DNA from 4 places in the Modestobacter italicus genome. Region 4 is predicted to be linked to each of the others. Evidence: predicted binding sites of a transcription regulator. Region 4 holds the regulator's gene; each other region holds the start of a gene.

Region 1 (4,246 bases), 800 kb from region 4:
CTCGGTCAGTCGCAGCAGCTCGTCGTAGCTGGTCGGGAAGACGGTGTGCGGGTGCCCGGCGGCGGCCCACACCTGCCGGTGGCGGGCGAGCTCGACGTCGACGAGCGTGCCGATCGGTGCGGGGTGGCCGATCGGGGCGACCCCGCCGATCGCCTGCCCGGTGTGCCGGCGGACGAACTCCGGGGTGGCCCGGGTGATCGCCGGGACGCCGAGCAGGTCGGCGACCAGGGCCTCGTCGACCCGGTGCGCGCCGCTGGTGAGGACCAGCAGGGGCTCACCGCCGACGTCGAACACCAGGCTGTTGGCGATCGCGCCGACCTCGACACCCAGCCCGGCGGCGGCTGCCGCGGCGGTCCGGGCGCTGTCGGGCAGCACGCGCACCTCGCCGGCGGCGCCGGCCGCGCGCAGCAGCTGCGCGACCTCGGCGACCCGGGGGTGCTGCGGGGTCTCCGCTGCGGTCATGCGGCGATCCTCCCACCGTCCTCCGCCGGGCGTGCCACCCGGGACGGCGGGCGGTGCGCGGGCTCACCGCAGGTCGGCGTCCAGCGGCCGGGCGTCGTCCGCCGCCGTGCCGTCGTCGCTGGTGCCGTCGTCGGTGGTGTCGCCGGCGGTGTCGAGCGGGTGGGCGATCTCGTCGGCGCCCAGCCGGGCGGCGGCGATCGCCAGCACGGCCAGCACCGGTGGCACCGCGCCGGCGAGGGCGAAGGTCGCGGCCACGCCGATCTGCTCGCTCACCGGGCCGGCCAGCGCCATCGACAGCGGCATGAACGCCAGCGAGACGAAGAAGTCCAGGCTGGAGACCCGGCCGAGCAGGGCCGGCGGGACCCGGCGCTGCAGCAGCGTGCCCCAGATGACGGTGGCGCCCTGGAAGGTGGCGCCGACGACGGCCGAGGCCACCACCATCACCCACAGCTGGGTGGCCACCCCGAACAGCGCCAGCGGCAGGCAGCCGGCGCCCCACAGCATGATCATCACGGTCAGGTAGCGGCGCGGCAGCCGCCGGGAGGCGACGACGAGCGAGCCCGCCGCACCGGCGAGGCCGAAGGCGGCCAGCACCAGGGAGTGCTCGGCCGGGCCGCCGCCGGTCTGCTCGCGGACGGCGAAGGGGGTGAGCACCTCCAGCGGACCGATCACCACCAGCACGAGCACCGAGGCGAACAGCAGCGTCGAGAGCAACCACGGGGTCGCGACCATGTAGGCGAAGCCGGCCCGGACGTCGACCAGCACCGCGACGACGGGGTGCCGGGCCCGCCCGCCGTCCGCCGTGGCCTCGGCGGTGAGGTCGCGCCGCAGCGGGGTGCGCGGCAGGCCGAGGAGGGCCAGCACGGCGCCCAGGGCGGCCACGGCGGTGACGAGCAGGGCCACCCCGGGCGAGCTGGCCGCGACGATCGCACCGGCCGCCGCCGGGCCGCCGGCCTGGGTCAGCAGCGGCCGGAGGAAACCCTCCAGGCCGTTGGCCGCGAGCAGGTCGTCGGCCGGCAGCAGGGCCGGGACCAGCGCCGAGTACGCCGGGTAGTACAGCCCCTGGGCCAGCCCGACGAGCAGCGACGCGACCGCCAGGTGCCACAGCTGGAGCAGCCCGGACAGCGACAGCCCGGCGACCGCCGACGTCGCGGTCAGCTCGATCAGCGCGACGACGATCAGGATCGGCCGCTGGGGCACCCGGTCGGCCAGCGCGCCGCCGAGCAGCGTGGTGAGCAGCATGCCGACGGCCGTGCCGGTGGTGACCAGGGACAGCGCGGCCGGTCCGCCACCGAGCTCGATCACCTGCCACACCACGGCCAGCAGGTAGAGCCCGGTGGAGGTGAGGGACAGGACGAGGGCGGCGGCCAGCCACCGGTACCCGGGGTGCCGGAGGGGGCTCAGCGCCCGCGGCAGGGCCGGCACGTGTTCCTCCTGCTGGTGGGCGGGCCCGACGGTCGGCGGGCCGGACCAGTCGACCGCGCGGCAGGACCCCGGGGCAACCGGGTTTCCGGTCGGTGCAGTGACTGCACCGACACGTCCACAGCACGGCCGTGTCGGCTTGACGCCCCCGGTGCGGTCCGGTCTACTTCTCGGGGTTCGAACACCTGTTCGAACACCGGTGGAGCTGTCCACCGGCCCGGGTCAGCCGCGCACCTCGGTGCGCGGGTGCTTCCCCGCCGGGTCGGTGGTGGTGCCGCAGGTGGGGGCTGAGAGTGCGGGAGTCTGTCATGAGCCGGGTGCTCGTCGGGGCCGGAGGCCGCGTCGGTGAAGAGGTGCAGGTCGAGCAGGGGCCGTCGGGGCCGGCCCAGTTCTGGCGGGGTCAGACGCGCTACGTCGTGGGTGAGCTGCTCGACTCCTGGGTGGAGACCGCGCCGTGGTGGCAGGGCGACCCCGCCGGCGGCGCCTCGGCGGAGCTCGTCGCCACCCGGCAGGTCTGGCGGGTCGAGGCGGTCCGGGCCGGGCGGTCCCGGATGAGCTTCGCCGGGGTGTTCGACCTGTCCTGGGAGCCGACGGCCAACCAGTGGCTGCTCGTCCGGGCGCACGACTGATGGGCGCCGCACGCGTCATGTCCTACGACGACCGGCCCGTCGAGGGCCAGCTCCCGCTGCCCCCGCCGCTGCCGGCCGTCGCCGCCCAGCTGCTCGGTCAGGCCCACCGCGGGCTGGCCGAGGCCGCCACCTGCCCCGACGCCGGCTGGCGCTACGCCACCGCCCACCTGGCCGCGCTCCGCGGCGCGGCCGCGGTGCTGGCTGCCCGCACCCAGCCCGAGCCGGGGCGCCGCCGACCGCGCAGCGCCTGGGTGCTCATCGGCCAGGTCGCGCCCGAGCTGGGCGAGTGGGCGGCGTTCTTCGCCGCCGGTGCGGCCAAGCGCGCCGCGGCCGAGGCCGGGCTCTCCTCCGCGGTGACCGAGCGGGAGGCCGACGACCTGGTCCGCGACGTCGCCACCTTCCTCGGCGTCGTCGAGACGTCGATCAGCCGGGCGGTGCCCCCGCAGTCCCCGGCCCGCCTCCGGTCGATGGGCTCGGGCTCCCGCCGTCCGGCCGGGCGCTCGGGTTCGTGAGCGACCCCTTCGTCCACCTGCACGTCGCGTCCGGGTACTCGATGCGGCACGGCGCCAACCACCCGGCCGACCTCGTCGCCCGGGCCGCCGAGCACGGCATGGGCGCCCTGGCGCTGACCGACCGGGACGGCCTGTACGGGGCGGTGAAGTTCGCCGTCGCCTGCCGGGCGGCGGGGATCCGCCCGCTGTTCGGGGTCGACCTCGCCGTCGACCCCGTGGCCGGTGGCGAACCGGGTCGGGTCCGGGCCGCCGACCTGCACCGGGCGCGGCACCCGGTCGGGCGCCGGGCACCGGCCCGCGGTGGCGCCAGCGTCGACCCGCGCCTGCCCCGGGTCACCTTCCTCGCCAAGGACGGCGCCGGCTGGGCGTCGCTGTGCCGGCTGACCAGCGCCACCCACCTGGGCGGCACCCGCGGGGAGCCGGTCAGCTCGCTGCCGCTGGCCGCCGCGCACGCCACCGGGCTGCTGGCCCTGCTGGGGCCGGGGTCCTCGGTGGGCCGGGCGCTCGCGGAGGGCCACGCCGACCTGGCCCGCGCCCGGTTGGCGGCCTGGCAGGCGGTGTTCGGTCCCGGCCAGCTCGCCCTGGAGGTGGTGCACCACCGCGGCCAGGGCGACCGGTCCCGCGCCCAGGCGCTGCTGCGGTTCGCCGCCGAGACCGGGGTGCCGGCGGTGCTCACCAACGCGGTCCGCTACGTCGACGCCCTCGACGCGCCCACCGCCGACGTGCTGGACGCCAGCCGCCGGCTGGTGCCGCTGGGGCAGCGGCACGTCGACCGGCGCACGGCCGAGGGGTACCTGAAGTCGGGCAAGGAGATGGCCGACCTCGCCGAGGAGCTGGCCGGCCCCGACCGGGACGCCGCCCGGCGGCTGCTGGCCACCACCGCCGGCATCGCCGAGCAGTGCGCGGTCGACGTCCGCGCCGACCTGGGCATCGGCACCGTCCGCTACCCCGAGCTCGACGTGGTCACCACGGCGGCCGAGCGCGGGATGGGCCCCTCCGGGGTGCTCCGGGCGCGCTGCGAGGCGGGCTTCGGCCGGCGGGCGATGACCCCGTCGGCCGCGGTGCGCGAGCGGCTGGAGGACGAGCTGGCGGTCATCGACCAGCTCGGCTACCCCTCCTACTTCCTCACCGTCGCCGACGTGGTCGCGCTGATCAAGGAGCTGCGGGTGCGGGCGGCGGCCCGCGGGTCGGGGGCCGGCAGCCTGGTCACCTACCTGCTGG
Region 2 (4,246 bases), 2.4 Mb from region 4:
GGGCGCGTTCGAGGTCGCCGGCAGCTGGGAGCACGGTCGCACTGTCCTGGTGCTGCTGGCATGGGTGATCATCGGTCTCGTGGTGTGCGTGCGGACGTTCCGGTGGCGTCGGGCCGAGGGGTGACCTCCGGCTCCGGCTGGCGCGCTGCCGTCGTCCCGGCCCGGGACGACGGCAGCAGCCCGTTGCCGCGTGGGACGGCCCGGGTGGTCGGCGGGGTGCTGCACCTGGCGTTCGCCGCGGTGGTCGCCGTCGCGCTGGTCGAGGCGCTGGACGGCGACCGCCCGCTGCTGGTGGCGGCACTGGCGGTGTGGGCGCTTTCCTACCTGCTGGCCGGTGCGTGGGCGGCGGTCGACGCCGGCGGCCTGCGGGCCGCCGGCTTCCTGGCGGTGCACGTCGCGGTGGTGGCGGTGCTGGCCTGGCAGCAGCCGTCGCTGCTGTTCGTCATGTGGGTCGCCTACCCGCTGGTCTGGTTCGTGACCGGGACGCTGCCGGCGGGCGTGCTGTGGACCCTGGTGCTCGCTGCGGCCGCCACCGCCGGCCCGCTGGTCGCCTGGACGCGCGGCGACGAGCCGCTGTGGGGGCCGGGGGAGACGCTGCTGGGCGCGGCGCTGAGCCTGCTCATGGGGCTGTGGGTGCACCGCCTGCTCACCCTGAGCGTGCAGCGCGACCAGCTCATCGCCGAGCTGCAGGCCACCCGCGACGAGCTGGCGGTCGCGCACCACGAGCGGGGCGTCGCGGCGGAGCGGGAGCGGTGGGCGCGCGAGGTGCACGACACCCTCGCCCAAGGCTACACGAGCATCGTCGTCCTGGCCCAGACGGTGGCGGCCCAGCTGCCGGCGGACCCATTGGCGGCCGCCGAGCGGGTGGCGCTCATCGAGGAGGTGGCCCGGGAGAACCTCGGCGAGGCCCGGGCCATGGTCGCCGCCTTCGCCCCGGTGGCGCTGGACTCCTCGACGCTGGTGGAGGCGCTGCAGCGGCTCGCCGAGCGGTTCGGCCGGGAGACCGGGCTGGCCACCCGGCTGGACACCTCCGCGCTGGGCGACGGCGGCGGCCTGTCCCGCGCCGAGGAGATCGTGCTGCTGCGCGGCGCCCAGGAGGCGCTGGCCAACGTCCGGCGGCACGCCTCGGCCACCGCGGTGGTGCTGCGGGTCAGCCGGGTCGGGACGGGTGCGTCGGCGCAGGTCTCCGTGCACGTCGAGGACGACGGCGTGGGCTTCGACGCCGCGGCCGCCCCCGGCGTCGGGCTGGCCGGGCTGCGGGACCGGGCGGCGCAGGTGGGCGGTGCCGTCGACGTGGTGTCCGCGCCGGGCGAGGGCACCCGGGTGACGGTGCGGGTGCCGGTCCGGTGACCCGGGTCCTCGTGGTCGACGACCACCCGGTGGTCCGCGGCGGGCTGGTCGGCTGGCTCGCCGCCCAGCCCGACCTGGACGTCGTGGCGGAGGCCTCCGACGGGCTCGAGGCGCTGGCCGCGGTCGCCGAGCACCGCCCGGACGTCGTCCTGATGGACCTGCGGATGCCGCGGATGGACGGCGTGACGGCGACCGGCCGGATCGCCGCCGCGCACCCCGACGTCCGGGTGCTGGTGCTGACCACCTATGACACGGACGCCGACATCGTGCGGGCCGTCGAGGCCGGCGCGACGGGCTACCTGCTCAAGGACACCCCGCTGCCGCAGCTCGCCGACGCCGTCCGGGCCGCGGCCCGCGGGGAGACCGTGCTGGCGCCGCCGGTGGCGGCGAGGCTGATGTCCCGGATGCGCGCGCCGGCCGTCGAGGCGCCGACCGCCCGCGAGCTGCAGGTGCTCGCCGGGGTCTCCCGCGGGCTGACCAACGCCGAGATCGGCCGAGAGCTGTTCATCGGCGAGGCGACGGTGAAGACCCACCTGCTGCGGGTGTTCGCCAAGCTGGGCGTCGACGACCGGACTCGGGCCGTGCTGGTGGCCGTCGAGCGCGGGCTCCTCCCCGGCCCCGGCGCCGCCTGACGGCCTCCTGACGCCCGGCTCACTGCCCCTCCGCCAAAGGCGCGCTTTCGGTGGTCCGGCGTCTTCCGCGGCACCTTGTCAAGGGCGTCTCCGGATCTGTGGGCAGGCGTCTGACCTGGGGATTCAGGTCGCGAGATGGTGCTTGTTCCGCTAGACTTCGTACAGGTGTTCGAAGACGTGGCGGAGGTGTCCAGTGGGCGAGTTGCAGTCCGCGCTCGATGCGCTCGCCGCTGAGGACCTCTTCGCGCTGCCCTCGGGTGCGGTCCTGGCGCGCACGGCGGCGCTGCTGCAACTGGCCAATCGGGTCGCCGCGGAGCTGACCCGCACCGTGCGGCACGCTGACGCCACCGGCGCGGCTGAGCATGACGGTAAGAAGACGATGGCCTCCTGGCTGCGCGGCCACGGCCATCTCACCCCTGGCGAAGCCGGTCGGATGGTGCGCTCGGGTCGGGCCTTGGAGCATCTGCCGGCCACCGCGGCGGCGTTTGCCGACGGCACGGTGACTGCCGGGCAGGTGGCTGCGATCGCGCCGATCGCGGACGACGCGGCGCGGGCTGCCGCGGACGCGCAGGGCGTGGACCTGGGCGTCATCGACCAGGCGCTGGTCGTTGTCGCGCACAGTGAGTCTCACGCGCGGTTGCCGCAGGTGGTGCACCACTACCGGGAGGCCCTCGACCCCGACGGGGCCGAGCCCGACCCCACCGAGGGACGGCGGTTCACTGTCACCCGGCACGCCGATGGCAGCGGCACCGGCCGCTTCGACCTGGATGCGGTCGGGATCGAGAAGGTGCTGGCCGGGATCGAGTCGATCGTGCAGGCCTCCCGCCCGAAGGGTGATGAGCGGACCCGCGCCCAGCAGCAGGCCGACGCCCTGGTGCAGCTGGTCGACAACCAGCTGGCTGCCGGGAACCTGCCCACGCTGCGGACGCAGAAGCCGCACGTGGTGCTCGGGCTGGACATGGACGACTTCGTCGACCCCGCGACCAACCCCGGCGCCGCCAGGACAGGGTTCGGGTCGCAGATCTCGGCCGCGCGGGCCCGCTGGCTGGCCTGCGACGGCAGCATCTCCCGCATCGTGATGGGCCCCGACGGGGTCCCGCTGGACCTGGGCCGCGACCACCGGGTGGTCACGCCCGGGCTCCGCAAGGCCGTCGAGGCCCGCGACGGGCACTGCGTGTTCGCCGGATGCGATGCCCCGACGCACTGGTGCGACGTCCACCACCTGATCCACTGGATCAACGGTGGGGAGACCAACCTGGACAACTCCGGGCTGCTCTGCGAACGGCACCACACCAAGGTCCACCACGGGTTCCGGGTCGAACGAGATCCCGACGGGCGATGGCACACCTGGCGGCCCGACGGCACCGAGATCCTCATCGGACCGAGACTGCTCGTCTGACGCCCGTAAGCTGGTCTCCCGTGAGTCTCACCATCGGGATCGTCGGCCTGCCCAACGTCGGCAAGTCGACGCTCTTCAACGCGCTTACCAAGAACGACGTGCTCGCCGCGAACTACCCGTTCGCCACGATCGAGCCCAACGTCGGCGTCGTCGGCGTCCCCGACCCGCGGCTGGCCAAGCTGGCCGAGGTGTTCAGCTCGCAGAAGATCATCCCGGCGACGGTGTCCTTCGTCGACATCGCCGGCATCGTGCGCGGCGCCAGCGAGGGCCAGGGGCTGGGCAACAAGTTCCTCGCCAACATCCGCGAGAGCGACGCGATCTGCCAGGTGATCCGGGTGTTCACCGACCCCGACGTCGTCCACGTCGAGGGCAAGGTCGACCCGGCCGACGACATCGAGACGATCAACACCGAGCTGGTGCTGGCCGACCTGCAGACGCTGGAGAAGGCCATCCCGCGGCTGGAGAAGGAGTCGCGGAAGGACAAGGAGCGCAAGGCGCTGCACGACGCTGCCGTCGCCGCCCAGGAGGTGCTCGACAAGGGGACGACGCTGTTCGCCGCCGGCGTCGACCCCGAGCCGCTGCGCGAGCTGACGCTGCTGACCACCAAGCCGTTCCTGTACGTCTTCAACGTCGACGCCGACGAGCTGGCCAACACCGAGGTGCTCGACGAGCTGCGGGCGCTGGTCGCCCCGGCCGAGGCGATCTTCCTCGACGCGCAGACCGAGTCCGAGCTGATCGAGCTGCCCGCCGACGAGGCAGCTGAGCTGCTGGCCTCCATCGGCCAGGACGAGCCGGGCCTCGACCAGCTGGCCCGGGTCGGCTTCCGCACGCTGGGGCTTCAGACCTACCTGACCGCCGGCCCCAA
Region 3 (4,246 bases), 600 kb from region 4:
GTTTGCGCGCTCCCCCATGACGCTGGCGGTGCAGGCCCGCGCGCTGCAGGACTACAGCCAGGGGCGGCTGGTGCTCGGGCTGGGCAGCCAGATCAGGCCGCACATCGAGCGGCGCTTCTCGATGCCGTGGAGCTCCCCGGCCGCGCGGATGGCGGAGTTCGTCACGGCGCTGCGCACCATCTGGGCGGCCTGGGCGACCGGCGAGCAGCTCGACTTCCGGGGCATGTTCTACCGGCACACCCTGATGACGCCGATGTTCACCCCGCCGACCCTCTCCCCCGACCCGGAGGTGCTCCTCGCCGGGGTCGGCCCGCGGATGACCGAGACGGCGGGCGCGGTCGCCGACGGGCTGCTCGTGCACCCGTTCACCACCGAGCGCTACCTGCGCGAGGTGAGCCTCCCCGCGCTGGCGCGCGGTGCGGCCGGGCGCACCGGCTCGCCCGCTTCGCAGGTCGTCGACTCCACCTTCCTCGTCACCGGCCGCACCGAGGAGGAGCTCGCCGCCTCGACCCGGGCGGTCCGCCAGCAGCTGGCCTTCTACGGCTCGACGCCGGCCTACCGCCCGGTCCTCGACCTGCACGGCTGGGGCGACCTCGGCGACGAGCTGAACCGGCTGTCCCGGACCCGGGCGGACGACCGGTGGACCACCATGGGCGAGCTCGTCGACGACGAGGTCCTGCAGACCTTCGCCGTCGTCGGCGAGCCGGGGACCGTGGCGGCTCGGCTGGCCGAGCGGGGAGCCGGTGTCGTGACCCGCTTCGCCGTGAACGGCGTGGGCGTGCCCGACCGGGAGCTGCTCCTGCAGATCGCCACCGACGTCAAGCGCCTGACGTCCGGCTGACCGGTCAGCCGAGGACCTCGCGGAACCGGGCGGCGAAGGCGACCGGGTCCTCGAGGAAGCCGATGTGCGAGCCGGGGAACATCGTCGGGTTGACGCCGAGGGCGGCCGCCAGCGCCCGCGAGGTGCGGTCGCAGAGCTCCCCGCCGGAGGACCCACCGATCCCGACCACGACCCGGGTCGGCACCGCACGCAGCGCCGCGAGGTCCGGCTGCCAGGTGGTCGTGCCGCGCAGCTCGTGCAGGAAGAAGTGCCGCTCGTCGGCGACCGCCTGCGGGTCGGGCTCCCCCGCCGGCGGGGCCGTGTGCGCGTCGTCCTCGGGGACGACGATGTCACCGACGGCCATGAACTCGCGCCACGCGGCGGCGGAGCCCTCGACCAGGTAGGTGGCGATGATCCGCTCGGTGCCCGCCCGCAGCCGGTCGCGGTCGTCGACCAGCTCCGACAGCGGCGGCTCGTGGGCGACGACGGTCGTGACCTGCTCGGGGTGCGCCTGCGCCAGTGCCAGCACGCTGACGGCACCGCCGCTGGAGCCCAGGGCCACGGCCGGTCCGGCACCGAGGTGGGCGATCAGCCGGGAGAGGTCGTCGGCCCGCAGCTCCGGGGTCGAGTCCTGCTCCGGGTCGTCGACCGGGCTGCGTCCGACGCCGCGGGGATCGGTGGTGAGCACCGTGTGGTCATTGGCCAGCAGCCCGGCCAGCGGGGCGAACGCATCGGCCCCCATCGGGGCGCCGACCAGCACCACCAGGGGCCCGGTGCCCCGGACCTCGTAGTGCAGCCGCGCACCCGGCACGCCGAGCGTCCCGGTGGTCACGGCGGTGGGGGCGGTGGCGGTCATGGGTCCTCCTGGCTGGGACGGCGGTGCGCTGGTGCAGGGAGGACCCGCAGTGCCGCCGGAACTCATCGCAGGATCGGTGCCAGGACGGGCCGAAACTGTCGTACCCCGTACGTATGTTCGACGCGTGGAGACGACGGCGACGGCACCGGGGCCGCAGATGCCCGGGTCGTGGCGGTCGCGGATCGACGTGGTCTGGATCGGTGACGGGCATGCCCAGCCCGACCCGGTCGCCATGGCGAGGTCGTCGTCACCGGAGCAGGCGGCCGCCCGGTTGCAGGCCATCCACCGTCAGCGGGCCCAGGACACCGCCGAAGAGGCGGAGCTGATCCTGACCATGGCCGGTGCCCGCCCCGCCGACGCGGACCCGCAGCCGGGCACCCCGGGCGCCCGGAAGGGCGACTGGTCCGGCAACAGCCGTGGGGACGGGATCAGCGAGTTCTTCACCGCCGAGCTGGCCACCGTGCTCAACCTCGGCCGCACCACCGCAGCGAAGAAGCTCGACCACGCCCTGACCTGGCAGAAGAAGCTGCCCGGCACCTTCGCCGCGCTGCGGGCCGGGGATCTGGACGAGCGCCGCGCGCAGACCCTGGCCGAGGTGCTCATCCACACCACCGCCGCCGTGGCCGGGCAGGTCGAAGACGCGCTGCTCTCCGAGGCCTCGGATCTGTCGGTCTACCGGCTGAAGGACCGGGCCACCGAGCTGATGGTCCAACTGGACGCCGAAGCGGCCGACGTGCGCCGCGAGGAGGCCGAGAAGGCCGCCGACGTCCACGTCTACCCCAACGCCACCGACGGCCGGTCGACGCTGGCCGCGGACCTGCCCACCGACGAGGCGGTCGAGTGCTACGACATCGTCGACCAGCTGGCGAAGATGCTCAAAGCCGACGGTGACCCGCGGCGAATCGGAGCGCTGCGCGCACACGTGCTGTCCCTGCTGATCCGCCGCCCGGGAGACCACGGGCTCCCGCCGGTGACGGCGAACCTGACCGTCACCGCCGACCTCGACGGGCTGGCCGGCATCAGCAGCCGGCCGGGTGAGGTGAACGGGCTGCCGATCACCGCCGCCCACGTCCGCGAGCTGCTCGCCCGGGTCAGCGCACTCGGCCTCACGCCGCCTGAGGGCGGGACGCTGACCTTCGCGATCACCGGCCCGGACGGCCAGCTGCTGGCCACGCTGACGCCGACCGACCTCGACCGGCTGGCCCGCCGCGGCTGCCTCGCCCATCCCGACAGGGAGTGCAGCTGCCCGATCGCCGGCCCGCCGCCCGAGACAGCAGCCTACGAACCCACAGACCGCCAGCGGGCCTTCAGCACCACCCGCGACCGGCGCTGCCGGTTCCCCAACTGCGGGCAACGCGTCGGCTGGGCCGACCTCGACCACGTCGTCCCCGCCGCGTGCGGCGGCGCCACGGACTGCGCCAACCTCTGCTGCCTGTGCCGCTCCCACCACCGCCTCAAGACCTTCGCCCCCGGCTGGCGGTTCACCATGACCCCTGACGGGGTCCTGCAGGTCACCACACCCTCCGGCGTCACCCGGACGACCCGGCCACCGGGCATGCGACCACCACCAGCGCCAGAACCCGAGCCGCCGCCGGACGACGACCCGCCACCCTTCTAGTCCGGCGGAACTCGTTGGCCGCCCACGTCCCGGTCTCCCTACCCTGCGCGGCGTGGAGATCCGGTGGCGTGGGCCGTTCACCAGCAGCGAGGCCAACCAGCTGCACGCGGAGGCCTTCGGCACCCGCGTGTTCAGCGACGACGAGTGGAACTGGCGCGACCAGGTGGCCGCGCACAGTCTCGGCTGGGTCACCGCCCGGGACGCCGACGTCCTCGCCGGCTTCGTCAACGTGGTGTGGGACGGCGAGGTGCACGCCTGGTTGCAGGACCTGATGGTCGCCGCCGCCAGCCGGCACGCGGGCGTCGGGCGCCGGCTGGTCGAGGCGGCCCGCGACGGCGCCCGCGCCGCCGGGTGCGAGTGGCTGCACGTGGACTTCGCCGACGAGCTGGCGCCCTTCTACCTCGACGCCTGCGGCTTCCTCCCCACCCGAGCTGGGCTGATGGCGCTGTGACCCGCTGCGGCGTTCCCGCACACCACCGGGCCGGACTGCTTGACTGACCGGCATGGACCTGCCCGTGATGCCCCCGGTCAAGCCGATGCTCGCCAAGCCCGCGGCGGCGCTGCCCACCGGGGAGGGCTGGTTCTACGAGCCGAAGTGGGACGGCTTCCGCTGCATCGTCTTCCGGGACGGCGACGAGGTCGAGCTGGGCAGCCGCAACGAGCGCCCGCTGACCCGCTACTTCCCCGACGTCGCCGAGGCGGTCAAGGCCCAGCTGCCGGAGCGGTGCGTCGTCGACGGGGAAATTGTCGTCCCCCGGGGTGACCGGCTGGACTTCGAGTCGCTGCTGCAGCGCATCCACCCGGCCGCCTCGCGGGTGACCAAGCTGGCCACCGAGACCCCGGCGTCCTTCGTCGCCTTCGACCTGCTGGCCATCGGCGACGAGTCGCTGCTGGAGACCCCCTACGCCGAGCGGCAGGCCCGGCTGCGCGAGGCGCTGGCCGGCGCGAAGGC
Region 4 (4,246 bases):
CAGACCGGGCAGGACCGGCGACGGCGTGTCGTCGCGCCCTCGTCGGTCTCGCGTGAGTCGATGACCCGGCTGTCTGGGCTGTGGCAGAACGGGCAACGCACCGGGGGCACCTCCTCGTCGATCGGCGGCCCGTGGAGGGCGACCGCCCGACGCTCCCTGTGGACCGACCGGGGGACATCCGGTGGATGTCCTGGGGTTGACCTGGGGAAGCGCCTGTGGACTGACTTACATCTCTGTCACTACAAGATGTTGGGGTGAGGTTAACCCCGCACCACTACAGGTACAACCTCTGGGCCCCGGCGCGTCTTCCCCCGTCGCGTGCGCCCCGCCCGTCCCACGCGCCTGACCGGCCCGTTCCGACCCGGCGTCACGGCAGCTGCAGCACCGCACCCGGCAGCAGGTCGACGTCCCGGAGCCCGTTGAGGTCGACGATGGCGTCGACCACGGCCCGCGCGTCCTCCTCGGGGGCCACCTGCCGGGCCAGCGACCAGAGCGTGTCGCCCGGCTGCACCACGACGGTCGAGGACCCGGCCAGCTCCAGCCCACCCCGCTCGGCGTTGAGCTGGACGGTGACCACGGTGGCCGCGGCGATGGACAACCCCACCGCGATCGACAGCCCGGCGACCACCCGGCGGCCCCGCTCGGTGAGCCGGACCGGGATGAACTCGTCGGGCGCCGGCCGCCACCCGGCGACCGCGCGCGCCGGCGCCGCGCGGCGCTCCCCGCCCTCGACCGCGCAGCCCCCGCGGACCGGGCGCCCGGACGCCGGCGCACCGGCCCACGCCGGCCGGGCCCCCGGTCGGGCCGGGTCCCGCCGGGAGGTCGCCGGCGCGGCCGCCCGGGGGCCGCGCCCGGCCGGCACGCCGCAGCGCGCGGCCGCCGGCGGGACGGCGACCGGCCGGGAGGCGAGGCGCTCGGCCGGGAACTCGGACAGCGGCGCGACGGGGGGAGGGACACGGCGCTGGGGGCTGGTCACGAGGGCGCTCCTGGGGTCAGACGGTGCCGGGCGGCGGGACGGGCCGTGCGACCGACCAGGCGTGGAGCACTGCCCTCGAACGCCTGTTCGATTCGAACGTCTGTGCGATGTCTACCGCATCCCACCGACAAGTCCAGCCCCTGACACCGACTTCTTCGAACAGGTGTTTGAACTACACGGGTGTGACCCGCTACCGTTCACCTGCGATCGAGATCGGGATCGCCGCGCCGGCCCCGCCCGGAGTGCGGCGACGCACCCGGGAACCGCTGCCCCGGCAGCCGGACGAGGAGGACACATGGCGGTCGACGGCCCGACGGCAGGCAGTGGCAAGGGCTCCGCGCGGCGCGGTCGCGCCGGGGAGACGGGGGCGGCCGGCGCCGGTGCGGCGATCCGGGAGTTCCCCGACCGCGGCGAGGCCGGCGACGGGCTGACCCAGCGGCAGCGCCGGGTGCTCGAGGTCATCCGCGACTCCATCGACCGCCGCGGCTACCCGCCCTCGGTCCGCGAGATCGGCGAGGCGGTCGGGCTCTCCTCGGCCTCCTCGGTGGCCCACCAGCTCTCGGTGCTGCAGCGCAAGGGCTGGCTGCGGCGCGACCCGAACCGCCCGCGGGCGCTCGACGTCCGGCTCCCCGGCGAGACCGCCGTCATGACCGAGGCCGCCGAGCCCGCCGCCGGGCCGCTCGCGGCCTCCGGTGGCGCCAGCGGCGTGGACGAGGCCGCCGCGCCCCGCCCGACCTACGTGCCGCTGGTCGGCCGGATCGCCGCGGGTGGCCCGGTGCTGGCCGAGCAGGCGGTGGAGGAGGTCTTCCCGCTCCCCCGCGAGCTGGTCGGCGAGGGCACGCTGTTCATGCTCAAGGTCGCCGGTGACTCGATGGTCGACGCCGCCATCTGTGACGGCGACTGGGTCGTCGTCCGCCAGCAGCCGACCGCGGAGAACGGCGAGATCGTGGCCGCCATGATCGACGGCGAGGCCACGGTGAAGACCTACAAGCGCCGCGACGGGCACGTCTGGCTGATGCCGCACAACGAGGCGTACGAGCCGATCCCCGGCGACGACGCCACCGTCCTGGGCCGGGTCGTCACCGTCCTGCGCCGCGTCTGAGGAAGGACCCCCTCTCCCCCCACCACTCGCAGGCTCGTGGCGGGGACCTGAGAGGGGGCCGGGTGGTCAGCCTTGCTGGCGGCGGCGGAAGCGGCCGACGAGCCACACCAGGGTGGTGGCGACCAGGGCGGCGATCAGCCCGGCCGTCAGCGGGCTCACCGAGCGGGCGAGCCCGCCGTCGGCCGAGGCGTCCTCGGCCGGGCCGGTCGCCGCGGCCGGCTCGAGCGCGCCGGACGCGGGCACCAGGGTCACCGTGGCCGGCAGCCCCTCCCCCGACACCAGCAGGTCACGGCTGTTCGCGGCGAACGTGATCGCCTCGCCCTGAGGTGAGTCCGGCAGCGGCACCCGGACCGGGGAGCCGCCCAGTGCGCCGACCACGTCGGAGCCGACCAGCGGCCAGACGTAGGCGTCGGTGTAGGTGCGCAGCGCGATCCGCTGGCCGTCGGGCGAGACCGACCCGCCGGTGACGAGCAGCTGCCCGGCGCGCCCCACCGGGCCGCCGGGGGTCCCGGTGAGGGTGAACCCGAGCCGGAGCACCTGGCTCATCGGCACGGTGGCGTCGTCGGCGAGCGGGCCGTCGGGCCGGTAGACGGCGCTGGCCCCCAGCACCTCCTTGGTGACCACGTACGGCGTGCCGTCCGGCGCCAGCAGGAGGGCCTCGGCGTCGTGCGGGCCGTCCGGGTAGGTGAGCCGGGTCAGGGTGGAGCTGCCGTCCGGGCGGAGGCCGATGAGCGCCACGGTCTCCCGGGTCTGGTTGTTGTCCCCGGTGTCGGCCAGCCAGATCGTCCCGTCCCCGGCCAGCGCCAGGTCCTCCGGGTCGTAGGGGTCGACGTCGGCGGAGCGGACCTCGCCGATCGCGCAGCCGCCGTCGAGGACGAACACCTCGGCACGGTCGCCCCCGTCGTTCATGGCCAGCATCGAGTCGCCGGCGCTGGCCAGCCCGGAGAGCTCCGGCAGCCGCGGGTCGGTGACCGCGCACCGCGTGCTCGGCTCGCCGTAGGGCGCGGCGTCCGCGCCCTGGGCGACGGCCGGGGCGACCGGCAGGACGGCGAGCACCAGACCGAGGGGCGCGCCGAGGGCCGCGCGGCCCGCTCTCCGGCGTCCCGCGCGGTCAGGGCTGCGAACGGCCCGCTCTGGCACGGACCCAGCGTGACACCACGACAGCGTCGAGTGCATGAACCACGCCCAACAGCAGCAGCCCGACGGCCAGCCCCACGACCGCGTCGGTGACCCAGTGGAAGTCCAGCGCCACCATGGCCACGCCGGTGCACAGCGGCCCCAGGATGCTCAGCGCCCAGGTGGTGCGCTGCGTCCAGGCGGGCAACCCGTACTCCACGGCCGTCCACCGGGCGACCCCCCACATCAGGACGGCGTTGGCCACGTGCCCGGAGGGGTAGCTGGCGCCGTCCCGGTGGAAGAACGACCCGGGGTAGGCCGGCGCCGTCCGGCCGGTGCCGTACTTGAAGGCGTAGACGACCGCGGTGAGCAGGGCCAGGGCCATCAGCACGCGGACCAGGGGGACGAGGGTCCGGCGGCGGACGGCCAACCAGCCGACCAGGGCCGCCAGCACGATGAGGATGAAGCCGCGGCCGCCGGCCTGGGTGAAGGCCCAGACGAACCAGTAGGCGTCGGAGTGCCGCAGGTCCCAGACGCTGACCACCTCGGAGACCCGGAGGTCCATCCGCTCCAGCCAGCCCCGGTTGAGCAGGTCGACGGTGACCCCGAGGGTCACCAGCGCGGAGAGCAGCAGCACCCACCACGGCGGCCGGCCGACCCCGATGACCGGCGCAGACCGGGAGGACGGCAGGCCGCCGGCGGCGTCCGCCATCGACTGCACCGCGCTCCTGGCCACCGGGTCACGGTACCGGGACCGTGACCTGGTCGTGACCAAGACCGACCCCGGCCCCCTCTCAGGGCCCCGCCCCGAGCAGGTGACGCGCTGGAACGGCCCGCCTGCAGGGCCCCGCCCCGAGCCTGCGCGGGGTGGGTCAGGCCTCGTCCCGAGGCTCGCCCCGAGCTTGCGAGGGGTGAGGAGGACGAGGTCCTTCGACCTTCGTCAGATCCCGGCGACCGGCGCGGCGTAGTCCTCGAGCACCGCCGCGAGCGCCGGGGCGACCCGGGCGGTGAGGAGGGTGCCGGTGGCCCCGTGCCGCTCCTCGATGACCTCG

The links. Region 4 encodes LexA, which represses DNA repair genes until DNA is damaged. Its sites were predicted from a motif close to TCGAACANNTGTTCGA; they were not measured.
Region 1: MODMU_RS16610 (DUF6504 family protein) is a predicted target of LexA. The motif match lies at 2,062-2,077, and genes of this name have one in related genera.
Region 2: MODMU_RS05170 (HNH endonuclease signature motif containing protein) is a predicted target of LexA. The motif match lies at 2,140-2,155, and genes of this name have one in related genera.
Region 3: MODMU_RS17535 (HNH endonuclease signature motif containing protein) is a predicted target of LexA. The motif match lies at 1,782-1,797, and genes of this name have one in related genera.

Annotation. Positions count from the first base shown of each region.
Region 1 covers NC_017955.1:3,472,403-3,476,648, reverse strand. Annotated here, with positions in the region: gene MODMU_RS16620 (YbaK/EbsC family protein) at 1-462, opposite strand, end outside; gene MODMU_RS16615 (MFS transporter) at 526-1,887, opposite strand; gene MODMU_RS16610 (DUF6504 family protein) at 2,193-2,513, shown strand; gene MODMU_RS16605 (SAV_6107 family HEPN domain-containing protein) at 2,513-3,025, shown strand; gene MODMU_RS16600 (DNA polymerase III subunit alpha) at 3,022-4,246, shown strand, end outside.
Region 2 covers NC_017955.1:1,073,114-1,077,359, forward strand. Annotated here, with positions in the region: gene MODMU_RS05155 (ABC transporter permease) at 1-124, shown strand, start outside; gene MODMU_RS05160 (sensor histidine kinase) at 103-1,350, shown strand; gene MODMU_RS05165 (response regulator) at 1,347-1,982, shown strand; gene MODMU_RS05170 (HNH endonuclease signature motif containing protein) at 2,176-3,381, shown strand; gene ychF (redox-regulated ATPase YchF) at 3,402-4,246, shown strand, end outside.
Region 3 covers NC_017955.1:3,667,324-3,671,569, forward strand. Annotated here, with positions in the region: gene MODMU_RS17525 (TIGR03617 family F420-dependent LLM class oxidoreductase) at 1-841, shown strand, start outside; gene MODMU_RS17530 (alpha/beta fold hydrolase) at 846-1,676, opposite strand; gene MODMU_RS17535 (HNH endonuclease signature motif containing protein) at 1,801-3,294, shown strand; gene MODMU_RS17540 (GNAT family N-acetyltransferase) at 3,347-3,745, shown strand; gene MODMU_RS17545 (ATP-dependent DNA ligase) at 3,798-4,246, shown strand, end outside.
Region 4 covers NC_017955.1:4,270,044-4,274,289, forward strand. Annotated here, with positions in the region: gene nrdR (transcriptional regulator NrdR) at 1-110, opposite strand, end outside; gene MODMU_RS29175 (LysM peptidoglycan-binding domain-containing protein) at 368-976, opposite strand; gene lexA (transcriptional repressor LexA) at 1,272-2,078, shown strand; gene MODMU_RS20260 (hypothetical protein) at 2,145-3,134, opposite strand; gene MODMU_RS20265 (phosphatase PAP2 family protein) at 3,190-3,930, opposite strand; gene hflX (GTPase HflX) at 4,135-4,246, opposite strand, start outside.